One region of the Beduinella massiliensis genome, then DNA from elsewhere that is predicted to be linked to it. Evidence: predicted binding sites of a transcription regulator. Region 1 holds the regulator's gene; each other region holds the start of a gene.
What was found. The regulator LexA, encoded in region 1, represses DNA repair genes until DNA is damaged. The targets are predictions, from matches to a motif close to CNAACANNTGTTNG.
Positions count from the first base shown of each region.

Region 2: a site for LexA is predicted at 2,695-2,708, ahead of C1725_RS04445 (cytochrome c biogenesis protein CcdA). Genes of this name have one in related genera too.
Region 3: a site for LexA is predicted at 1,281-1,294, ahead of C1725_RS07980 (putative DNA modification/repair radical SAM protein). Genes of this name have one in related genera too.

Region 1 covers NZ_LT963430.1:2,270,028-2,277,130, reverse strand. The annotation lists gene C1725_RS11105 (polyribonucleotide nucleotidyltransferase) at 1-262, shown strand, start outside; gene C1725_RS11100 (insulinase family protein) at 436-1,677, shown strand; gene C1725_RS11095 (transposase) at 1,780-2,106, shown strand; gene C1725_RS11090 (phosphotransferase) at 2,107-2,991, shown strand; gene lexA (transcriptional repressor LexA) at 3,131-3,739, opposite strand; gene C1725_RS11080 (hypothetical protein) at 3,863-4,888, opposite strand; gene C1725_RS11075 (MATE family efflux transporter) at 4,901-6,271, opposite strand; gene C1725_RS11070 (IS110 family RNA-guided transposase) at 6,649-7,103, opposite strand, start outside.
Region 2 covers NZ_LT963430.1:844,289-851,391, reverse strand. The annotation lists gene C1725_RS04455 (sporulation initiation factor Spo0A C-terminal domain-containing protein) at 11-352, shown strand; partial or broken gene trxA (thioredoxin) at 752-1,081, opposite strand; gene C1725_RS19185 (TlpA family protein disulfide reductase) at 1,110-1,523, opposite strand; gene C1725_RS04445 (cytochrome c biogenesis protein CcdA) at 1,481-2,557, opposite strand; gene C1725_RS04440 (HAD-IIA family hydrolase) at 2,805-3,599, shown strand; gene C1725_RS04435 (UBA domain-containing protein) at 3,716-4,255, shown strand; gene C1725_RS04430 (ABC transporter substrate-binding protein) at 4,349-5,557, opposite strand; gene C1725_RS19180 (hypothetical protein) at 5,554-5,682, opposite strand; gene C1725_RS04425 (hypothetical protein) at 5,706-6,815, opposite strand; gene C1725_RS04420 (ABC transporter substrate-binding protein) at 6,940-7,103, opposite strand, start outside.
Region 3 covers NZ_LT963430.1:1,612,712-1,619,814, reverse strand. The annotation lists gene C1725_RS07980 (putative DNA modification/repair radical SAM protein) at 1-1,220, opposite strand, end outside; gene C1725_RS07975 (SdrD B-like domain-containing protein) at 1,376-7,103, opposite strand, start outside.

The sequences.
Region 1 (7,103 bases):
CGGCGTGTTCGTTGAGCTGCTGCCCGGCAAGGACGGCATGGTGCATATCTCCAAGCTGGCCAATGGGCGTGTGGAGAAGTGCGAGGACGTCGTAAAGGTCGGAGATGAGCTCGAAGTCAAGGTCGCAGAGATCGATTCTCAGGGCCGCATCAACCTCGTCCGCAACGATATCGTGTATGAGCACAACGAGCCTGTGCGCCGTGGACCGGTTGGTGACCGCCGCCCGCCGCGCCGCGAACATTCGGGCGGGTTCAAGGACTAAAACAATCCGGGGTGCGGCGATGCCGCATCCTTTTTTTCGTATGCTTGCGCCGAACCGGGAAATGCTAAAGAAGGTATCATTCGGCTACATGCCGCAGCGCGCATGCGGCATTGCCGGGCGTAGATCTCCCGACAGGGGGCTTCCGTGTCTGGGAGATGAAAGGAGTTTAGGACATGTACGACGAGTTTACACTGCCCAATGGGCTACGCGTGATCGCTGAAAGAATTCCGCATTTTCGCTCGGTAAGTGTCGGCCTTTGGGTGGGTACGGGCTCGATGCAGGAGACGCCGGAGGAAAATGGGCTTTCGCACTTTATCGAGCACATGCTCTTTAAGGGGACGGAGCGCCGCAGCGCCATGCAGATTGCCGAGGAGATGGACGCGATCGGCGGGCAGATGAACGCTTTTACGTCCAAAGAATGCACGTGTTATTACGCGAAGGTTATCGACGAGCACTTCGAGAAGGCGCTCGACCTGCTCAGCGACATGCTGCTGCATGCTGCGTTTCATCCGGAGGATTTAGAGAAAGAACGGGGCGTGATTCTAGAGGAGATCGCGATGACAGAGGACACGCCGGAGGATCTCGTGTACGAGCTCCTGAGCTCGGCGTACTTTGCGGATCATGCGCTCGCCAGGCCGATTCTCGGCCCGGAGAGCGTCATACGGAGTGTCACCCGTGATCAGCTGCTTTCCTTTCATCGCCGGCATTACAGGCCCGACAACACCGTTCTCGCCGTCGCGGGCGGCTATGACCTGGAGCAGCTAAAGGAGATGGCTGCGCGTTTCCTCGGGGACTGGAGCGAGCCTGTCCATGCGCCGCAGAGGGATGCGTTCGGCGGCTGTGCAGCGCGCGCGGAGACGAAAAACAAGGACATCGAACAGGTACATCTCTGCTTCGGATATCAGGGGATTCCGCTCGGGACGGACGAGGCATATCCCTTATCCGTCTTCAACAACATCCTGGGCGGCGGCATGTCCTCGCGCCTCTTCCAGAAAATCCGCGAGGAGATGGGTGCCGCGTATTCCGTCTATACCTACCCGACTTCTTATCCGGGGTGCGGCGTTTACGCGATCTATGCGGGTACTTCTATCGAGCAGGCGCAGGCGGTGATAGACGAAATTCATAATCAGGTCAGGCGCTTCTTAGACGAGGGCTTTACTGACAAGGAATTTGTACAGGCGCGCGACCAGCTCAAAGGCGGCTATATCCTCGGGCTCGAAAGCACGTCGAGCCGCATGTCGTCGATCGGGCGCAGCAAGCTGCTGCTTGGATACGCCAATGAGATCGACACCGTGGTTGGGAAGATCGAAAGCGTGACCCGCGAAGAGGTCATGGAGATCGCTCGCAAGGTGTTGGAAGGGCCCTATGCGGCCGCGGCCGTCGGCCGCAAGGTCGATACCTTACAGCTTAAATAACTGTGTCCTGCCAGGATGCGGCGGACGATCAGCGTGCAGGTCCATGGTACTATGGCGAAAGCCCTGAGTCAGAACCGTCGTATCTAACCGTCAGCGAGCGCCCTGATTTCCAGAAAGGAGTTCAGGGGCGCTCGCTATCTTATATTAGGGACGCAATCCGGGGAATTTACAGGCACGAGACAGCATATCTCCAAACGTGGCTCGCCTTATCTTCGGCGGACTCTTTGGCTTGCCGCCAACCGAGCGGCATTCTGTGATTCAATCCCGTCCGATTGCTACCAATCGTTAAAATCCAGAGGGAAACATCACCTGACTGCCGTTGGCGCAATTGCAAGAAAAATGTGCAACATCATCTTCACGATTCTCAGAGAGAACAGGCCGTGTGAAGCCGCGCCGCCGAAGAAGCAGGGGTTGAAGGGGGATGCTTAGTTGACAGCCTCGATTATCGAATGGATAAATATATCATATCCTCAACACATCATCGAAAATGTAATTGAGGATGGGTACTATGCCATTGTTTATGTGCTGGTAGATAAAAAAACCGGGTTCAAACAAGCATTAAAAGTTATGCGTAAAGAGTATGTTCTGCTTGGATTTTCTATTTTGCAAGAGTTCAACTTGCTTCATACCCTCTCACAAATGATTGATTTTGTGCCAAAGGCATACACATATCACCCTGAGATCAAAGCTTTTTCAATGGAATTTATCGATTCACCATCGTTATCTATAACTGATAGCCCTACAACATTAGCAATGGCTTTGCATAGCCTTCACTCTATAAATGCTGATGTTTTTGACTTCGTAGAACATATATCGGTAAATTATTATTTTGATAGGCTAAACAAGATTAAGACTTTATCCGACTATCATACGCCCCGTTTAAATGAGCTGAAAACTCGTATTCAAGACAATCGCGCCATAATAGCAGCGGATGTTCAGGCGTTAGATTCTATAAACATCCCTCCTTTTTCAATACTTCATCTTGATGTGAATGAAGATAATGTTTTGTTATCTAAAGGAAAAGTCGTACTTCTTGACTTTGGACAAGCATTGATTGGTAACCCGGTTTTTGAATTGGGTTTTATTAGCGTGCTTAGTGGATGGAATCCTTCTTTTTCTTCACAGATTATCAAATCATACTCCGCAATTTCAAAGAGAGATTTCCCTAAAAGCTCAATACAATTGGCTTCTCGTATTGCTACTTGGCGTTTGGCAATATCCACGCTCTTAGACTGCGCTCATCTGTCAGAGAATTGGGTTGATGATTTTGGAATCGACTTTATATTGTCTTGTGTGAAAAAATTATGCCCTTAATCGAAATTTTTCTATGAATCTTTATAGCTGGTCTTTCTTAAGATGAAAAAAATCAGCATGACAATCACTCCGCCGGAAAGAAAAAATGCGCGTTTCCAATCCAATCAGGAACACGCGCATTCTGCGATTTTTTATGAACTTACATGCGGCGAAGAAGCGAAGTGACCTTGCCCAGCACCGACATTTCCTCGACGATGATCGGTTCCATCGTGTCGTTCTCCGGCTGAAGACGAAAATGGCCATTTTCCTTATAATAGCGCTTGACCGTCGCTTCGTCCTCGATGAGCGCGACGACGATATCACCGTTATTGGCATGGGGCTGCTTGCGAACGACCAGATAATCGCCATCCAGAATGCCTGCGTTGATCATGCTTTCTCCGCGGACGCGGAGCACAAAGTGCTCACCATCGCCCAGAAAATCAGCGGGCAAGGTAAACTGATCCTCGACATTTTCCTGCGCAAGAATGGGAATGCCTGCCGTGACGCGGCCGACCACGGGAATCTGTACCATTTCCTGGCGGTTAAAGGAGGGATCTCCCAAAACCTCCATCGCGCGAGGTTTCATGGCATCGCGGTGAATGAGCCCTTTTTTTTGCAGACGCTGCAAATGACCGTGCACGGTCGAGGTGGACTTTAGGCCGACTGCATCGCAGATTTCCCGAACGGACGGGGGATAGCCCTTTTCCTGTATTTCGCTTTTAATAAATGCCAGAATTTTTGCCTGATTATCGCCGCGCGGTTTCTTCATGAGACGTTACCACCTTGTGTACATAGTAGCTGAAATTAGTATATCATATACGGAAGGGAAAAAGCAAGGCGTCATCAAACGTTTGTTCGCGATCTTGCGTACAAAAGGGAAAAACCTGAAAAATCAGGCGCGCGTTTGCAGGATGGATTCACAAACCTTCTGTATGTCCGGCAGAAAGGCGAGCAAGGAATCGAAGCGGCGTTTAAAATCGTCGTCGTCTCGCAAGCCGAGATCGGCCATGAAACGCCTAAAGGCTGGCAGCCGCGCGGAAGCCTTTTCCGCGTCATCCATGTGCAAAATGATCTGACACCGCGCAAACGTGGCCCCCATCCAGAAGACCGCGTCCTGCGGGTAGCCTGAAGCGAGCAGTTCCTCGATACCGCCGATGGAAATGTTTCGAGCCTGTGGGGTGATGTCTGCGCGAAAGCGATACGCTTTGGATGGACCGAAGGATGCGCTGGCGAGGTCATATGTAGCGATGAGTTCTCGCAGATGCATAGGCAGACAAGCCGCGTCAAAAGCGTCGCCGATCAACGGAGCGAGCAAGCGCGTGCAGAATTCCTCCAAACGATATTGCGAAAGGACGCGCCGTGCCTGTGAATACCGCTTTTTCACCGTGCAGTTTTTCAGTCCGGCTGAAATAATGGGAAAGGTTGAAATCCCCGTGGGGAAAAGCCAACTGTTGACGCGCTCCGGGTAGGGCGCGGAAGGGTCAAAGGCTGCGGCACTTTTTCGGATGGAGGCGATGAAGCCATCGCAGCGTCGCCTGATCCAATACGGAGATGCGAATTGCTCCGCGACGGCCCTGTGCAGAGGCGCAAGCCACCCCTCGGGGTCGGAGAGGATGCCGTTCGCCTGCAGCGCATAGGCGAGGTAATGCGTCGTCAAAATGTGCTCAAGCGAATCGAAAGCCGCACGATCGATACAGGTTACCTCCAACAGGGCCCCCTGATACGTAAACTTGCCGAGGGATTGGGAGGGTTTGCGCAGCACGACGACCACGTCGACGTCCGAGGTGATGGACCATGCGGCGTCATCCGGCGTTTCCAGAACGGACCCCGACAGATAGGCTCCACAAAACCCGGGCATGTCAGCGCCTTCCCGATTCACCCATTCACGTGCCGCCCAGACCGCGTCGCCCCTATTCATGCGAATCTCCCCTCACGATGCTGCTGTGGTGCGCGTCAGATTTTTCATCCAGTTGTACCTGTTAACCTTGACGACTGCGACAAAGCACTTTAAAATCTGGTCGCACTTGAGGCAGGCAAAGACGACCCAGGGCGCTGCACCTAGGTAAGAAGCGATGATCGCGCTGGGCAGTACGACGAGAAAGACGAAAATCGTGTCGTTTTTAAATACGAAGCTGATGTCTCCGCCGGACTTGACGAGCCCGAAGAGGCAGGGCATTTGATAGCAGGTGCCGATGAGGGTGACGGAAAGCACCCGGATGAACAGCGTGGACTGCACGGCAGCCTCCGCACTGATGCCGCCGTAGAGCGACACGAAGGGCCCTGCGATCAATACGGTCAGCGCGCCGATGACGAAGCCGAGCGTGAGGAAGATGACCTGTGTCGTGCGCGCATATTCCTTCATCAGCTCGGTCTTGCCCGCGCCGATGGTCTTTCCGGTGATGATGCCCATCGCTGTCGCGAGGCCGTTGATCGCTACGTAAGCGAGCGTGTTCATGGTATTGGCGACGCTTGCAGCGGTAATTACGCTTGCGCCGTAGTGGCCCAGAATGATGCTGTTGGCCATCATGTTGACGCTCCAGACGATTTCACCGAGCACCAGAGGCGTTCCGTATCGAATGAAGTCGCGGGTCAGCTCCGAATCACCGTTTAGGGTGTCCGTCAGCGAGAAGCTGAGCTTTTTATCGACCCTCAAAACATAGAAGAGAGCGACGCAGGTTTCGACGATGCGACAGATCAGCGTGGCGATAGCCGCGCCCCGAACGCCCAGGGCCGGGAATCCGAACTTACCGAAGATGAGCACGTAATTGAGGCAGACGTTCACGACGAGCGAGATGGCAGATACGTACATCCCGACATTGGCCGTCTCAACGCAACGCATGGAGGCGAGCAGTACCTGCGTGATACAGAAGAAGACGAACGAGAAACAAACGCAGCGCAGATAGACGGCTCCCTCTGCAATGACGAGCGGGTCGCTGGTGAAGACGCGGATGATCTGCGTAGGGAAGAGCGCGCACACGGCCGTCAAAATTGCGCCGACGAGCGCGGCAAAGCGCAGGCCGATCCCGACGATGCGGCGAATGTGCAGCGTGTCGTGTTTTCCCCAATATTGCGCGCCGATAATGATGACGGCACCGCCGATGCCGGATGTGAACATCTGCAGTAGCACTTGAATCTGCGACCCCATGTATACGCCGGATACCGCGCCGTCGCCAAGCGTATTGACCATCAGGTTGTCGGCAAAAGAGACCAGAAAGGTGATTAGATTTTGTAAAGCTACCGGAATGGCGAGCCTTAATAGGTCGTGATAGTAATTCGTATCCCTTGTCAGCAGCCTGTTCATGGCTCCCATCCTCTTTTCGCGCATTGATTGACGAAGAATCGTACCATGGGCATTCTAGCATGCGAAAGAAGGGGCGTCAAGCTAAGAAACGGTTATCTTTCGGGGTACTGTGATTTAATGAAGATACCCGGAGAATTTGCATTTTTGTAGGTTTGTCAAACAACTTGGAGAGTGAAAGCAAGAAGGAACTCTCTAGGCGAAACCCAAAGGAGAGGGCGCATCGGTCTGTTGTTGGTGCGAACTTGGTGGGCAGCTAGCTGCCCACCAAAGTCATCGAGCGAGAAGAAGTTTGAAACAAACACAAGGATAACGGCCATAACAAAGGGGACAGCAAACAGGCTGTCAAAAGGCAGCCAGACAGAGAAAGCGAAGGAGCGCTAAGCGTGAGCGAAAACGGGCGGTTCGTCTGTAATGACATAGCCCCTCAATCGCAAAAGCTCCAACGCTTGAGACTTGGTAAGAACCTTTGCTTTATCCACAGGAGAGGGAGAAAGGAAGCCATCGGGAGAGTAAGGCTCCAGCTTGGTCAATATATTCCAGATAGCGGTCAGGAGCATACGGCACACGGCAATGATGGCTTTTTTGTGCCCACGACGGGCTTTGATTCTGCGGTAACGTTCCCCAAATTCCGGGTGTTCTTTAGAGCGAATGACGGCGTTGGCGACCTGAACCAGTAATGGTTTAATGTAGGAGCCGGCGCGGGAAATGCGTGTAGACCTGACCTTACCACCGGATTGGTCGTTGCGGGGGCAGCAACCAGCCCACGAGCTGAGATGCTTGGCCGAAGGGAACACGGACATATCCGCGCCGATTTCCGCAATGATTGAGATTG
Region 2 (7,103 bases), 1.4 Mb from region 1:
TGCTTTACAGATGAAAAATACCCTACCGATCGTCATGACGTTGGGCGGGCATATCTCCCGCTGCGGGTACGCATATCTCGCCACGGCCGTCTCGCTCACCCTCGAGCGGGGACAGTATCCATCCCGGGCGTTGATGCGGCACCTTTATCCGGATGTGGCGGCCCTTCACAGCACGACCACCGCGCAGGCGGCGCGCAACATCGCGCGCGTGGTCGAGGACATCTGGATGCACGGCGACCGGCAGCGCCTATGCGAAATCGCGGGATATACGGTGGTCGAAAAGCCGACGCCGGGCGAGCTGATCCTGATGCTTGCCAATTACATTTCCGGCGGGGACATGGCCGCGATGTAGCGGGCAGTACCCGCCCCCCTTTCCGAACCGCTCCTTCCGCGCCGCGCGTGGCCGCGGCGATCCCTTCCCGATACGCGGCTCGTGCGGGCAGTGCCCGCCCCCTTTCCGAACCGCTCCTTCCGCGCCGCGCGCAGGTGCGCGTGGCTGCGGCGATCCCTTCCCGATACGCGGCTCGTGCGGGCAGTGCCCGCTCCCCTTTCCGAACCCCTTCTTCCGCACCGCGCGCGGGTGCGCGTGGCCGCATCCCTTTCCGATACGCGGCTCGTGCGGGCAGTGCCCGCCCCCTTTCCGAACCGCTCCTTCCGCGCCGCGCGCAGCCCATGTTTTCATAAGAACCCGACGACAAAGGCGCCCGCCCCGCGAAACGGTTTTCGCGCGGCGGACGCCTTTTGATTCGGTTCAGTTGAGGCCCAGCCAGCCGAGGATCGCCTGCTTCGGCCGCGCGCCCACGGCGGTGGATACGGCCTTGCCGTCCTTCAGGACGACCAGCGTGGGAATGCTCATCACGCCAAAGCGCGCCGCGAGCTCCGGCTGCTCGTCGATGTTGACCTTGCCGACCTTGAGACCCGGGTGGTTCTCCGCCGCGATCTCCTCCACGATGGGCGAAAGCATGCGGCACGGGCCGCACCAGGGCGCCCAGAAGTCCACCAGCACCGTCTCCTTCGCCTGAACGGCCTCCCGCTCGAAGTTCTGCAAATTGAGTCCCATCGCTTTCATATTCCATGCATCCTTTCTTCGTCTCTGTTGACTTTCCCGCTTATCTGCGCACGCCCGAGAGGGTCTGCTCGACGATGTCGTCCATGATGTCCGCCGTCAGCGTGCCCGTGATGTATCCGAAGACGTTGCCGTCCCGGTCGATCATGAAGGTCGTGGGGAACGCGCTGATGCCGTACTGGGCCAGCACGTCGCCCGTCACATCCATCACCGTGGGGTAGGTGTAGCCGCCGTCCGAAAGGAACTGCGTGATCTCCGCAATCGACTTGTCCGAATTGTACGGCCCCTCTTCCGTCTTGGGGTTGGCCACGCCCAGCACCACCACGTCGTTTTCGTTCAATCCATGCTTTTCGTACAGCGCCTGAATCTCCGGCATCTCCTGGCGGCAGGGGCCGCACCACGTCGCCCAGAAGTTCAGGAAGACCACCTGCCCCTTGTAGGCGGAGAGCGTGTGCACCTTGCCGTTCTGGTCCGTGAGCGTGAAGTCCGGCGCGGGAATCTTCTCCGGCGCATCCGTGGGGGCCTGGGTCGGGGCGGGGGGCAGCACCGCCGGGGCCTGCGCACCGCCGGGGCCTGCGTCGCGGACGGAGCCTCCGTCGGGGACGGGGCTTCCGTCGGGGACGGAGCCTCCGTCGGGGACGGAACTTCCGTCGGGGACGGGACTTCCGTCGGGGACGGAACTTCCGTCGGGGACGGAACCTCCGTGGCAGCGGCCGTTACCGCCGGGGACGCAGACTTCGCCGGGGTGGGCGCGCTGCCGCCGGTCAGGCCGGAGAGATAGCCCGTGACGCCGTTCATCCAGCCGGTGATCATCATCACGCCCATGAGCACCATCAGCACGCCGCCGACCTTGACCGTGTAGCGCACGACGTTGCGGTGGCGCTTGAAGAGGTCCAGCAGCGAGGAGGTAAACAGCCCCACGCCCAGGAAGGGCAGCACGAAGCCCAGGGTGTACACGCCGATCAGCCCAAAACCCGCCGCCGCCGAATTCGAGGAGGACGCCATCAGCAGCACGCTCGCCAGCGCCGGGCCCACGCAGGGCGTCCAGGCGAAGCTGAACGTGAAGCCCATCACCAGCGCCGTCACCGGGTTCATCGTGAGCTTTTCCAGGTGCAGCGGCAGCCGGTGTTCGCGCCCGATTTCGCGTCCGCCGAAGAGCCCGAGCTGGAACAGGCCGAATACGATGACGATCGCGCCGCCGATGCGGGCGAACAGCAGCCGGTTTCCGCTGAAGAACCGGCCCAGAGCCGTGAACCCGAAGCCCAGCAGGAAGAAGGCAAAGGAAACGCCCAGCACGAAGAAGAGCGTGTTGACGAGCACCTTCTTGCGCCCGAAGCGCACCGTGCCGTCCGCGTCCACCGTCTGCGTGCCGCCCGCGAGGTAGCCGATGTACAGGGGCACGAGCGGAAGCACGCACGGGGAAAAGAAACTGACGAGTCCCTGCAAAAATACGGTCATGGCCGATACGCCGGCCTCGATGGTAAAGCCCATAAGCGCCTCCTTAGATTGCTTTTTCGCCCCGCGTGGCCTCAGCAGAGCATCCGAACTGCATTTTCTTTTGTTTCAGTTCTTTACTGCAATTTTACCAATTACAGTTTCATCTGTCAACCCCTTTTCCAATCTTTTTTCAAAAATCTTTTCGTCCGTGCGCGCCGGTTGACAGGCCGTCCCGGTATGCTATAATGCGAAACGGCAGGCCCGCGCGGCGCGGGACAATACCGGGAAAGCGGGGATCAGCATGGGTTTACGGCAAAAGCGCCTTTTTCTGCTGGACATCGACGGCACGGTGTCGCTGGACGCGACGCTGCTGCCCGGCAGCATGGACTTCTTCCGCCACGTCCTTGAAAGCGGGGGCAAGTACGTCTTCATCACCAACAACTCGACGCGTTCGGTCGCGGACTACGTGGAGAAGTTCCGGCGCATGGGCGTACCGGCGGACGAGAGCAGCTTCGTCACCGCCTCGACCGCGACGGTGCAGTACCTGAAGGCGCGCCACGCGGAGGACAGAATCTTCGTCGTGGGCACGCGCTCGTTTCGGTCGGAGCTTGCGCGCGCGGGCCTTTCGGTGACGGAGGCGCTCTCGCCGGACGTCTCCTGCGCGCTGGTGGGCTTTGACGACGAATTGACGTACGAAAAGGCGCGCGCGCTCTGCGAGCTGCTCTGCACCCGGCCCGGCATGCCCTACCTCGCGACCAACCCGGACCTCGCCTGCCCGGTGGGCTTCGGGGCGATTCCCGACTGCGGGGCCATCTGCGGGATGATCCGCTGCGCGACCGGGCGCGAGCCCGTCTACATCGGCAAGCCGAACCCGATCATCGTGGACATGTGCCTCGCGCAGACGGGCTTTTCAAAGGAGCAGACGCTGGTGATCGGGGACCGGCTGTACACGGACATCGCCTGCGGCATCGCGGCGGGCGTGGACACGGCGGTGGTCTTCACGGGCGAGGCGAAGCCGGGCGACCTTGCGGACACGGCGTTCCCGCCTGCGTTTGCGTTCCCCTCGATCCGCGAGCTGGACGAGGCGGTATTCTAATCCGATTCTCATGATGCTTTCAGCCTTTTCCAAAGCAGTTTGTCCGATTTTGCGGTATCCTATAGTCATTCCAAGGAACCAAGAAGTACCGCATGAAATTGCGAGGAGGAAAGACCATGACCACTTTTCAAAATGACCAGCTTGAAAGCATCGAATACCTGCGCAGCCACGCGAACGTCACCTACGCCGAGGCGGTGGAGCTGCTCGAGCGCTTTGACGGCGACGTGACCGCCTGCCTGATCGAGCTGGAGCGCCAGGGCCGCATCCGCGACGAGGCCTCCACCGCCCAGCAGGAATACCAGAAGACCGAGGAAGAGAGCGAGCAGCGCAGCGCCGCCCGCCGCCGCGTGCACGGCATCCTCTCCACGCTGCTGCGCAACCGCGTGAACATCGTGGCCGACGACGCCAAGATCGCGGACTTCAGCGTGCTGTTCATCATCGTGCTCGCCATCCTCTTCCCGCAGTTCATGCTGCTGTGCGCGCTGCTCCTCCTGCTGCTGGGCTATCGCTACAGCCTCAGCCGCCTGGACGCCGAGGACATCGCGATGAACGTCGGCGAGGTGCTGCGCGGCACGGGCCGCTCGCTGTGCACGCTGGGCCGCAGCGTGGCAGGCACCGTCCGGGGGCTGTTTAAGACGGAACAGCCGAACGGTTGATATAGATTTCGGTTTCTCCATTTTCCCCTTCCATCTATTTTGCCCGCAGCGGAAATCCGCTGCGGGCGCTTTTTATGTGGAAATGGCAGACGATCAGCGTCCCTCGAGCGCGATGATTGCAAGCTTCTGGTCGAGCGCGGAGGTGAACGCCCGCGCGTCGATCTGGCGCGCCGCGTACTGGTCGATCAGCATTTTGACGGAGCGGTAGCCCTCCGATTCGGGCGATCCCAGCGGATGATAGGCCGGAACGAAGAACATCCCCGCCCGCGCCTCGTACGCCTCGATGTCCGCTTCGGAAACCCGCCAGCGCCCTGCCTTAAGCCGTTTCAGCCGCGCCGTCGCCTGCTCGATCTGCCCGGCGATTTCCTCCGCCTGCTCCTCGTCGGCGGGCTTAGCGGCCTGCAGCGCCTCTACCTCCGCCTGCGCCGCATGAATCTCCCGGCGCACGGAGGCGTCCTCCACCGGCGCATGCGGCCCCTTGCAGGCGGCGATCGTGAAGGTTCCGTCGAGGCCGCACAGGTACGTTTGCAGGTACAGCGCCGCCTCGTCTGGATGCGGGCTGTCGGCGCTGATGAAGAAGAGGCGGATTTGCACGGGGATGCGAGGTTCCTCCCGCTCGTCTAGTTGAAGAACCATCGGTTGAAAGTCGCCGGCTTCCGCGTCGGATTCCAGCTTCATGACGTCGTAGGCCATGGCAAACAGGGCGGGCTCGCCGTACTGATCTCCCTCCTGCAGGGAGGAAAGGTATTCGTCCAGCCGCGACGTGTCGAGCGCGTCCAGCTTTTCATAGATGCGCAAAACCTCCGGCGAAGAAAAACGCTGCGGCTCCGGCGCGCTGTAATACCGGTCGATGAGCGCGCGCGTCATCATGTTCGCCAAGGTGCCGCGCAGGTTCGCCGTGCCGTACACCAGATGGACGCCATCCGGCATCTCCTCCTCCAGCCGCGCAGCCAGAAAGTCCAGCAGCTCTTCGTAGGTCGAGGGCACGTCCTCCTCGCTCAGGCCCGCCAGCGCGAACGCCTGCGGCGAATAGGCGCACTGGCTGCCGAAGAGCCGGATTGGAATGCCGTACAGCCGCCCGTCAACCGTCACCGCCTCGCGTAGAAACGGGCGAAGGCTGGCGGCAAAGTCCTGAAGCGCCGGGTATTCCGACAGGTCGCGGGCAAAGCCCTTTAAGACGATCTGCTGAAAATCCCCGTCGACGCAGTTGATCGCGTAAAGGTCGTACGGCTGGCGCGCTGTGAGCGCCTGCACGATGTCCGTCCCGCCGCCATTCAGGGAATCGCCCCCGCGCCATGTCAAATCCGGGTGCTCTTCTTCCAGCACAGGGTTGTCCCGTATACGTACAGGCTCGCCTCCCCCGCCGCGCCCGCGCAGGCCATGCACAGCAGCAGCGCCCACGCGAGCGCACAGCATCCCTTTTTCATCCTCCGCACCGCCTTTTCTTCGCTCACGACACCCATTCGCCGCTGACGGCGTTCAGCATGAAAAGCGTCGTGTTGGCGTCCTTTGCGCTTTCAAATGCCTGGGCGGGGCCCAGAAAGATGTCCCGGTCGATGCCCCGGAAGAACCAGCAGGGAACGAGCGAAAAAACATCCGGCCCGTCGTCCGTGGCCTCAAGCCCATAGGCAAACGAGATTTCGTAGACGACCATGGGCGCGCTCGGCGGCTCCTGCGCGAGCCTTGCGGCCAGCGCGCCGGTGGCTTCCTGCAGGGAGAGGACTTCGGCCGCCTGCCGCCGCACGGCCGCCGCCTCACAGGCGTTCATCGCGCCAAAGCTTAAAAGCTCGTCCGATGCGACGATCACCTCCAACGGGCGCGCCGTGATGTGTTCCCCGTTCGCAGGCGAGATGTAGAAAAAATCCTCCAGCGCCAATCCCTCATACACGGCCGGGAAGGTGAATACATAGCAGCCTTCGCCCAGCCGCTCGGCGAGCGTATCCAGCTGCTGAAAGGCGCTCTTGGGGGCATCCTGTGAAAACCGTTCCAGGTAAGCGGCAACCGTTTCGGCGCTCAGAAAGGCGCAGGCCCAGGCGTCCCGCGAGGCCGGAAACCCCACCGCCTCCGCGGCCTGCAGCGCCTTTTCCAGCGCGCGCTCCGCGCCCGCCGACGCTTCCGGCGGCAGCATCTCTATTTCCGCGCGGTATAAATGCCAGACCCGGCCAACCGCGTCGCCGTGCGCGTCCCAAAAGCTGATGTTGCCGTCGCTCCACCTGTACAGGCTGGCGCCGCCCTCAAAGTGCTGCGCTTTCCCGTACACGTCGTACGTATAGCAAAAGTGCATGTCCTCTTCCCGCACGACCGGTGCGGCCGAAAAGATCGAAGGCGGCGTGTCCAGAAAGGAAAGCAGCCGCGCATCGCGCACCGAAACCGCAGTGATCCCGGGCAAAAGACCCATGCGAACCGGCGCGTCGATGCGCACGTGCGCGCTTACGTCCTGCGTCACGCGCGCCGGCGTTTGGGCCTGCAGAGCCTCAACCGGGCACGCCGCCAGCGCGGGCGCGCCGCTGAGCGAGACGCTGAGCAGCGCCGCGCAAATCAATCCACAAACCCTTTTCATGACCGTCTCCTCCCTCTCATGCGAAGCGGCACAAAACAAAGCCCACCCCTTCCATTCTCTACCTAATAGACGGATGAAAGGGGCGGGGGATTGCACGGATTTATCTTTTGTGTTCATGGGAGGGTTACGTGCCTTCCAATGCGATCATGGCCAGCTTCTGATCGATGCTGCGAAGCAATGTCACAGCGTCGATCTGGTGCGCCGCGTACTGGTCGATCAGCGTCTGAATGGAGCGGTAGCCCTCCGAATCCATGGAGCCCAGCGGGCTGTAGGCGGGCACGTATAAGG
Region 3 (7,103 bases), 660 kb from region 1:
TCCCCGCCCATGAGGCCGGGTACGCGGCTCTCCCGCGCAAGCTGACGGTAAACCGCGTCCTCCCCGGCGCGCAGGCCGGGCTGCACGCCCCCTTTGCAGGCGACAAAAAACTGCGCCCGCTTTGTGACGACGCCCAGCTTTTTGAGCCCGTCAAACGTCAGCGACGCTTCCCTGCGCGCGGCGACGATGCGCTGCGCCGAGGTGACGCCGACGCCTGGCACGCGCAGCAGCATCTCGATGGGCGCGCGGTTCACGTCCACCGGAAAGTGATCCCGGTGGCGCAGCGCCCAGGCGCACTTGGGGTCGAGCCGCGGGTCGAGCATCTGCGCATTCTGTTCCAGGATTTCATCCGCCGTAAACCCGTAATAACGCAGCAGCCAGTCCGCCTGATAAAGCCTATGCTCGCGCAGAAGCGGCGGAGCCTTGACCGGCAGCAGCCGCTTGTCTCCCACTGGGATATAGGCTGAATAGAAGACCCGCCGCAGGCTGTACCTTTTGTACAGCGCCTGGGTGAGGTGAAGAATCTGCATGTCCGTCTCCGGCGAGGCCCCCACGATCATCTGCGTGCTTTGCCCAGCGGGCGCGAAGCGCGGGGCCGAGCGATAGAGCGCGAGCTCCTGACGGCTCTGCACCGCCCGGTCGCGAATCTGGGCCATAGGCGAAAGGATGGACTGCTTCGTCTTGTGCGGCGCGAGGGCCTTCAGCGACCCGGAACTCGGCAGCTCGATGTTGACGCTCATGCGATCCACCAACAGCCCCAGCCGTTCCACCAGCAGGGGCGATGCGCCGGGAATCGCCTTGGCGTGAATGTAGCCGCGGAACCCATAGACGTTGCGCAGCTTGGAAAGCGCGCGGATCATCATCTCGGTCGTATGGTCGGGCGACTTTACGATGCCCGAGGAGAGAAACAGCCCCTCGATGTAATTTCGCCGGTAAAAGGAGATCGTCAAATCCGCCAGTTCGTCCGGCGTAAACGTCGCACGCTCGCAGTCGTTTGAGCTGCGGGATTGGCAATACTTGCAGTCGCCGATACAGGCGTTGCTCATCAGCACCTTGAGCAGCGATATGCACCGCCCGTCGGCTGCAAAGCTGTGGCAGATGCCGTAGCTGACCGCGTTGCCGAGCCCGCCGCTTCCCTTGCGAGAGACACCGCTGGAGGTGCAGGCGGCGTCGTACTTGGCGGCGTCCGATAAGATGCGCAGCTTTTCCCAAATATCCACGTCCCGTATCTTCCTTCCATCCTCTGATACAGGTATTATATCATGTCTTTTGCATTATTGCAAACACTTGTTCGTATTATGTTAAAATTCAACTTGATAAAGCAAAAACGGCGCGGAAGCTTTTGCAGCATCCGCGCCGTTCCCTTTAAACGCCTTTATTGGAGGCCCACATCCACGCTGAGCAGCGTCTGCCCGGATTTCAGCACGAATACCTCCGTCTCCCCGTATCCGTCCCGAACGTCGGCGATGTCGCTGTCGATTTCCGGCAGACCCTGAACGCGCTGGGTAAACGTCCTGCCCTCGGGCAGGATGGCGCGCAGCACGTATCGTCCAGGCCTGAGATCCTTCATTCGGTAGCGGCCGTAGGCATCGCTCACCGCCGTCTGCGTCAGCGTCATCCCGCCGTCCGCCGAGACCGCGTACAGCTCCAGCGTTACACCCTCTACGAAGGGTTCCCCGTGATCCTGCAAGCCGTTTCCGTTTTCGTCCAGCCAGACCGTGTCGCCCAGCCGTCCGGGCAGTATGCCGCCCACGTCGACGTGCTGCTGCGCGTCGCCCATGGCGAGCGTCATTTCCGGCGTCGTTCCGGTCTGGCCGGGCACGACGAACACGTCCGAATTCTGTTCCGGCGCGTAGGTCGCGTTCTCCGTAAACAGGTAATTGCCCGGCAGCGTGAAGCGCACCGCGTAGGTGCCGGGACGCAGGCGTTCAAAGGCATACGTGCCGTCGTCGCCGACCGTCACGGCTTTCAGCATCTGCCAGCCGCCGTCCGTCTGAAGCATCAATTCTACCTTCGTTCCGGCAAGCACGGGCTCGGCCGCGTCGCGCACGCCGCCCACATCCAGATCTTCCCAGGCGCAACCGCTGATGGACGCGCCGGGCAGCGCCGGATAGTTCAGTCCGTCGATCGAGCAGCCCATGTCCAGCAGCATCTCCGGGCTCTCGCCCTGCGCGTCGTCCTCGTGCGCGAGGTTCAGCGATACCTCACGACCGAACAGATAGCCCGCCGGAAGCGCGATGCGCAGCCGGTAGCTGCCAGGACGCAGCGTTTTAAACGCAAACGCGCCCAGTTCGTCCGTCGTCTGCGAGGCGACGACCGTGCTGCCCTGCATCAGCTCGACGAGCACGCCGCCGAGCGCTTCCTCTCCCTCTGAAAGCTGCCCATCCTCGTTTCTGTCGATGAAGGCCATGCCCTCGATCGATCCGGGCTCGATCGCGCCCGCGTTCACGCCGGTCATGGAAGCGCCCATTTCCAGCTTCATCATCGCCGTCTCTCCCACGTCCGTATCCTGCTGTGGGACGAGACTGTCGCCGTCTTCCTGCGTCTTCGTGAAAATCTCGCCGCCCGGCAGGCGGATGCGCACACTGTAATTTCCCATGCGCACCCGTTCAAAGACATAGCGCCCATGCTCGTCCGTTCGGGTCTGCATCACGAGCGCGCCCGTCTCGTCCAGCAGCTCTGCCTGTGCGTCCGCGATGCCCGCCTCTTCGCGGTTCAGGCGCCCGTCATACTGGCTATCCAGCCAGACGGCCCCGCCAATCGAACCGACGCCGACCGCGCCGATCTGCATCTGCGCGGTGCGTCCGCTCTTGAGCGTAAAGACTTCGCTTTGTCCCTCCAGCGCGTCCGTCGTCAGGATCGCGCTCGTATTTCGTCCGTTCTCGGCTCTGCGGGCGAAGGCGTAACCCTCCGGCAGCGCCGCGCGCAGGCTGTAATCGCCCGGCATGACGTCGTCAAACCGCCACACACCCGATTCGTCCGTTCGGCTTTGCGCGACGCATGCGCCGCTTTCTTCGCTCCACAGGGAAACCTCGACGCCCGGCATGGCGCTCTCGACGCCCGCCGGCCTTCCGTCGTCGTCCGCGTCTATCCAGGCGGTTCCCTCGACCGCTGCGGGCCTCAGCGCGCCGAAGCGCACGTCCGTCCGCCGCTCGCCCATCGCAAGGTCAAAGCTCACGGTTTGCACCGCGCGCTCGCCTTCCGCGGCGACCGCACTGTCCCCGGCACGCGTAAGGACGTATCCGTCCGGCAGCGTCAGGCGCAGGGAGTAGACGCCCGGCATGAGGTCTTCAAAGGAGAATTCTCCCTTGCGCAGGGTCGTCACGGTCTGCACCGCACTCCCCGCCTCGTTCAGCAGCTCCACGACCGCCCCGCGTACCGCGCCTTCCCCTTCGGTCAGCACGCCGTCGAAGTCCTCGTCGTCCCAGACGAGGCCCGTTACGCCGCCCATGATGAGCGCACCCCAGGTCAATCCCTCGACGTCCTCGCCGTAGCGGACCTGTATCTCGCCCGTCATGCCCTTTTCCATCTCGACGCTTTCAAGCCCGCCCGTCGCCGCATACACGTATCCGTCCGGCAGCGTCAGGCGCAGGCGATAGCTTCCCGGGCGCACGCCGCCGAACACGAAGGCGCCGTCCGATACCGTCACGGTCTCGCGCGCCACGCGGTTCGTGTCCGCGTAAAGCAGCTCGACCTGCACGTCCGGCAACATCCGCTCAAACGCGCCCTGCGCGCCGTCGCCGTCACCGTCCTCGAAGATGCGTCCGCTGACGGTCGAAAGCGCCACCACGCCCGCGTTAATTTCCGCAAGGCTTCCGCCCATGGTCACGTTCAACAGGTCGGTGGTAGAGGAGTCTTCCTCCGTTCGCGGCGCGCAACCGCGCGCCTGCGTGCGGCTCGTACCGGAAAACGCGCATCCGTCCGCCGTGAAGCGCACGCGATAACGCCCCGGCGCCAGCCCTTCAAAGGCATAGGCGCCCTCCGCGTCGGAGAATGCCGCCGCCACAGACAGGCCGTCGGCGTCAAGGAGTTCGACCCCAACGCCCGCCAGCGCCGGTTCCCCGGCGTCCCACAGGCCGTTGTCGTCCGCGTCTGCGAAGACAGCGCCCCGAATGGAGCTCGAGATCATCGCGCCGATGTAGACCGCCGCGTCCTGCTGACCCATGGCGAGCGTAAAGGGCTCCGTTTCTCCCGTGGGCAGGGCGGACATCGGCACGCCGCTCACCACTGCTCCCTCGCGCTGCACATTCTTCGTCGTACGCCAGGCGTCCGGCAGCGTATAGGTCAGCACGTACGTGCCCGGGCTCACCGCCTCGAACACGGCGCGGCCGTTTTCATCCGTCTCCAGCGCCAGGGTTTGGGTGAGCGCGCCCGACTCGAGGCGCGAGAGGGAGAGGCGTACGCCCGAAAGCCCGCTCTCCGCAGAGCTCATGATGCCGTCGTACTGTGTATCCTGCCAGCACACGACCGTCATCGACGCCGGCAGCGTCGCGCCCGCGTCCAGGTGCTCGTGCTTTTCGCCCGCGGTGAGCAGGAAGGGCTGCGTCGTGCCGCTGGAGGTCACGGCGCCGTATACGTCGCTTCCTTCCTCCGCGTCCGGCGCGTACTGCGAGAACACATAGCCGTCCGGCAGCTCGAAGAGCACGCGGTACTTTCCGGCGCGCACGCGCTCAAACCGATAGGCGCCTGCCTCGTCCGTCCGGGCGGCCGCGGCCTCCACCGACTGCCCGTCTACGTCGCGAATCAGCTTTACGGAAGCATTCACAAGGCCGCGATCCGACGCATCCCGCAGACCGTCCGCATTCTCATCGATAAAGACGCGGCCTGAAATCTCGCCCACGCGCAGGAAGCCCGCCGTAAATTCCCGGGAAACCTCGCCCGCCTCGAGCGTCATCTCCCCCGTCCTCGCAAGCGACGCGTCGCCAGAAGCGGTCACGTCCGCCCCGCTCACCGCCGCGTAGCCGTCCGGCGCGTCAAAGCGCAGGCTATAGCGCCCCGGGAACAGGTCGTCCAGGTAGAACGCGCCCGACTCGTCGGTCGTGGTGTGCGCGAGCTCCAGGCCCGTTTCGCCGGTGAGCGAAACCCGCACGCCCGCGAGCGCCGCCTCAGACGCATCCCGCGCACCGTCGGCGTTCTCGTCGGCAAAGGCCACGCCGCGCACCGCCGCGCCCAGCAGCGCGCCGGCGTTCACGCAGGCAAAAGCCTGCCGCGCGTCGAGCGCGAAGGCATCCGAGCGTCCCTGTTCGTCGAGCTTCGCGCCTCCGCCCAGTCCGCCCTTTTCCTGTGTAAAGCGCCAGCCTTCCGGCAGCAGCACCTGCACGCGGTAGGTTCCCGGTGCAACGCCGTCAAATCTGTACGCGCCCTGCGCATCCGTCCGCGTTTCAAGGAGCGCCTGTCCATCCTCCGACAGCAGGGTTATCTGCACGCCCTGAAGTCCGTGCTGTCCCTGCGGCCGCATCCAGCCGTCGCCGTCCGCGTCGTCAAAAAGAACGCCCGCGACGGTTCCCGCGGCCTCCTTCGAGGCGCTCTGCGCCCGCACGGCTGAATCGCCGGTGGCACAGCCCGTCACCATATCGCTGTAGACCTGCGCTTCCAGGCTCCCCTCCCGCACGTTTTCGCCGCGCGCGTCCGCGTAGGTATAGATGCCCGTGCGCTGCGCGTTCATCTGTATCTGCGCGTCCTGCGCGCAGACGAGCGCCGCCTCTACCTCGATTTCGGGGGCGGTAAAGCCCGCAGGCACTTCCTCTGCGCCCGTCTTCAGGTCGATGTAGACGACGCGTACCGCGGTCACGCTGCCCGCGACGTCCGCGAGGGAAACCGTCGCGTCCCCCTGCGAAAGATCCGCCGTGCGCACGTCCGTCCACTGCCAGCCGCCGTCCGACAGCTGGTAGACGAGCCGCGCGCCCAGCGCGCGGCCGTCCGCGCTCGTAGGCTGAAGAATCCGCACCGCCTCGATGTCCAGCGTTTCCGTGCCGTAAATCAGCGCGCCTATGCCCTCGACGGGCACGGGGTTATCGCCCTGCGCGACGTTTTGCAGCACAAAATGCGCCCGCCCGTCGCTGCTTTGGAGCTGAGCCTTCAGTTCCCCGCCGAGCGTCTCGCCGATAGCGGCCGCGTTCTTCACGCGAACCGATGCAACGCTGTCGCCCGTCGCGACGTAGGAGGTAATTTCAAGCGGAATCCTCGTGTCGCTTACGCGCGAATCCAGCATATAGCCGTCAGGGGCTGCCTTCTGCACCAGAAGATAGGCGCCCACAGGCAGCGCCATAGCGCTCGTATACGTCCCCTGCGCGCAGGAAAAACTCAGCACGGGCTGCTGTCCCGGCTGCACGCCGGAGCCGCTTCCCGCGAGCGCGTACAGCTCGAATTCGCCGCCCGTGAGGGGCGCGTCCGTCGCTATGTCGGCCAAATCCACGCGGAAGAACCCGCGATCCGCCGTGCTGGTGATCGTGGCCGTCTGCGCCTGGCCCGGGTATACGACGACCTCGTGGTAGCCGTCATCCGCCAGATATCCCTCGGAGGAGCTCCCCTCGACCTCGCGCAGGTAATAAGAGGATCCCTCTGCGCGTGCCGGCAGGGAAAGCGCGGCGCGCGCGCCCGCCTCGATCTGCGCCGCCGTCGCGTTCGCGTAGATCACCGCCTGCGCATCCGCATCCGGATAAGGCAGATAATCGCCCTGTGCCGTACGGGTGTAGACGGCATATGCCGCGCCCAGCGGCACGCTGAACATCTGCAGGGCGCTGTTGAAGGTGATGCCCGTCTTGCTCACGGTGAGCCGCGCGTTTTCCTCCATGCGAAGGTCAAGGCGCAGAATTCGTCCCGCAGGCACGGTAACGGCGCGCTCGTCCGCGCGGCCATAGCCTTCGGGTGCGAGCGTCTGGCGAAGCACGTACGCGCCGGGCGCAACGTCCCTTGCGCGATACAGCCCCGCGCCCGACGCCGGCAGCTCGATCTCCGGCGCGTCCTCGTCCGGAATCCCATCGCCGTCTGCGTCCAGGATGAGCACATAAGCGGTCTGCGCGATCTGCTCCGCCGTCCACGTCCCCTCGAGCGCAGCCTCCACGCCGCCGTTTCCAACGCCGATTTTAAGTTCCTGCTCGCTC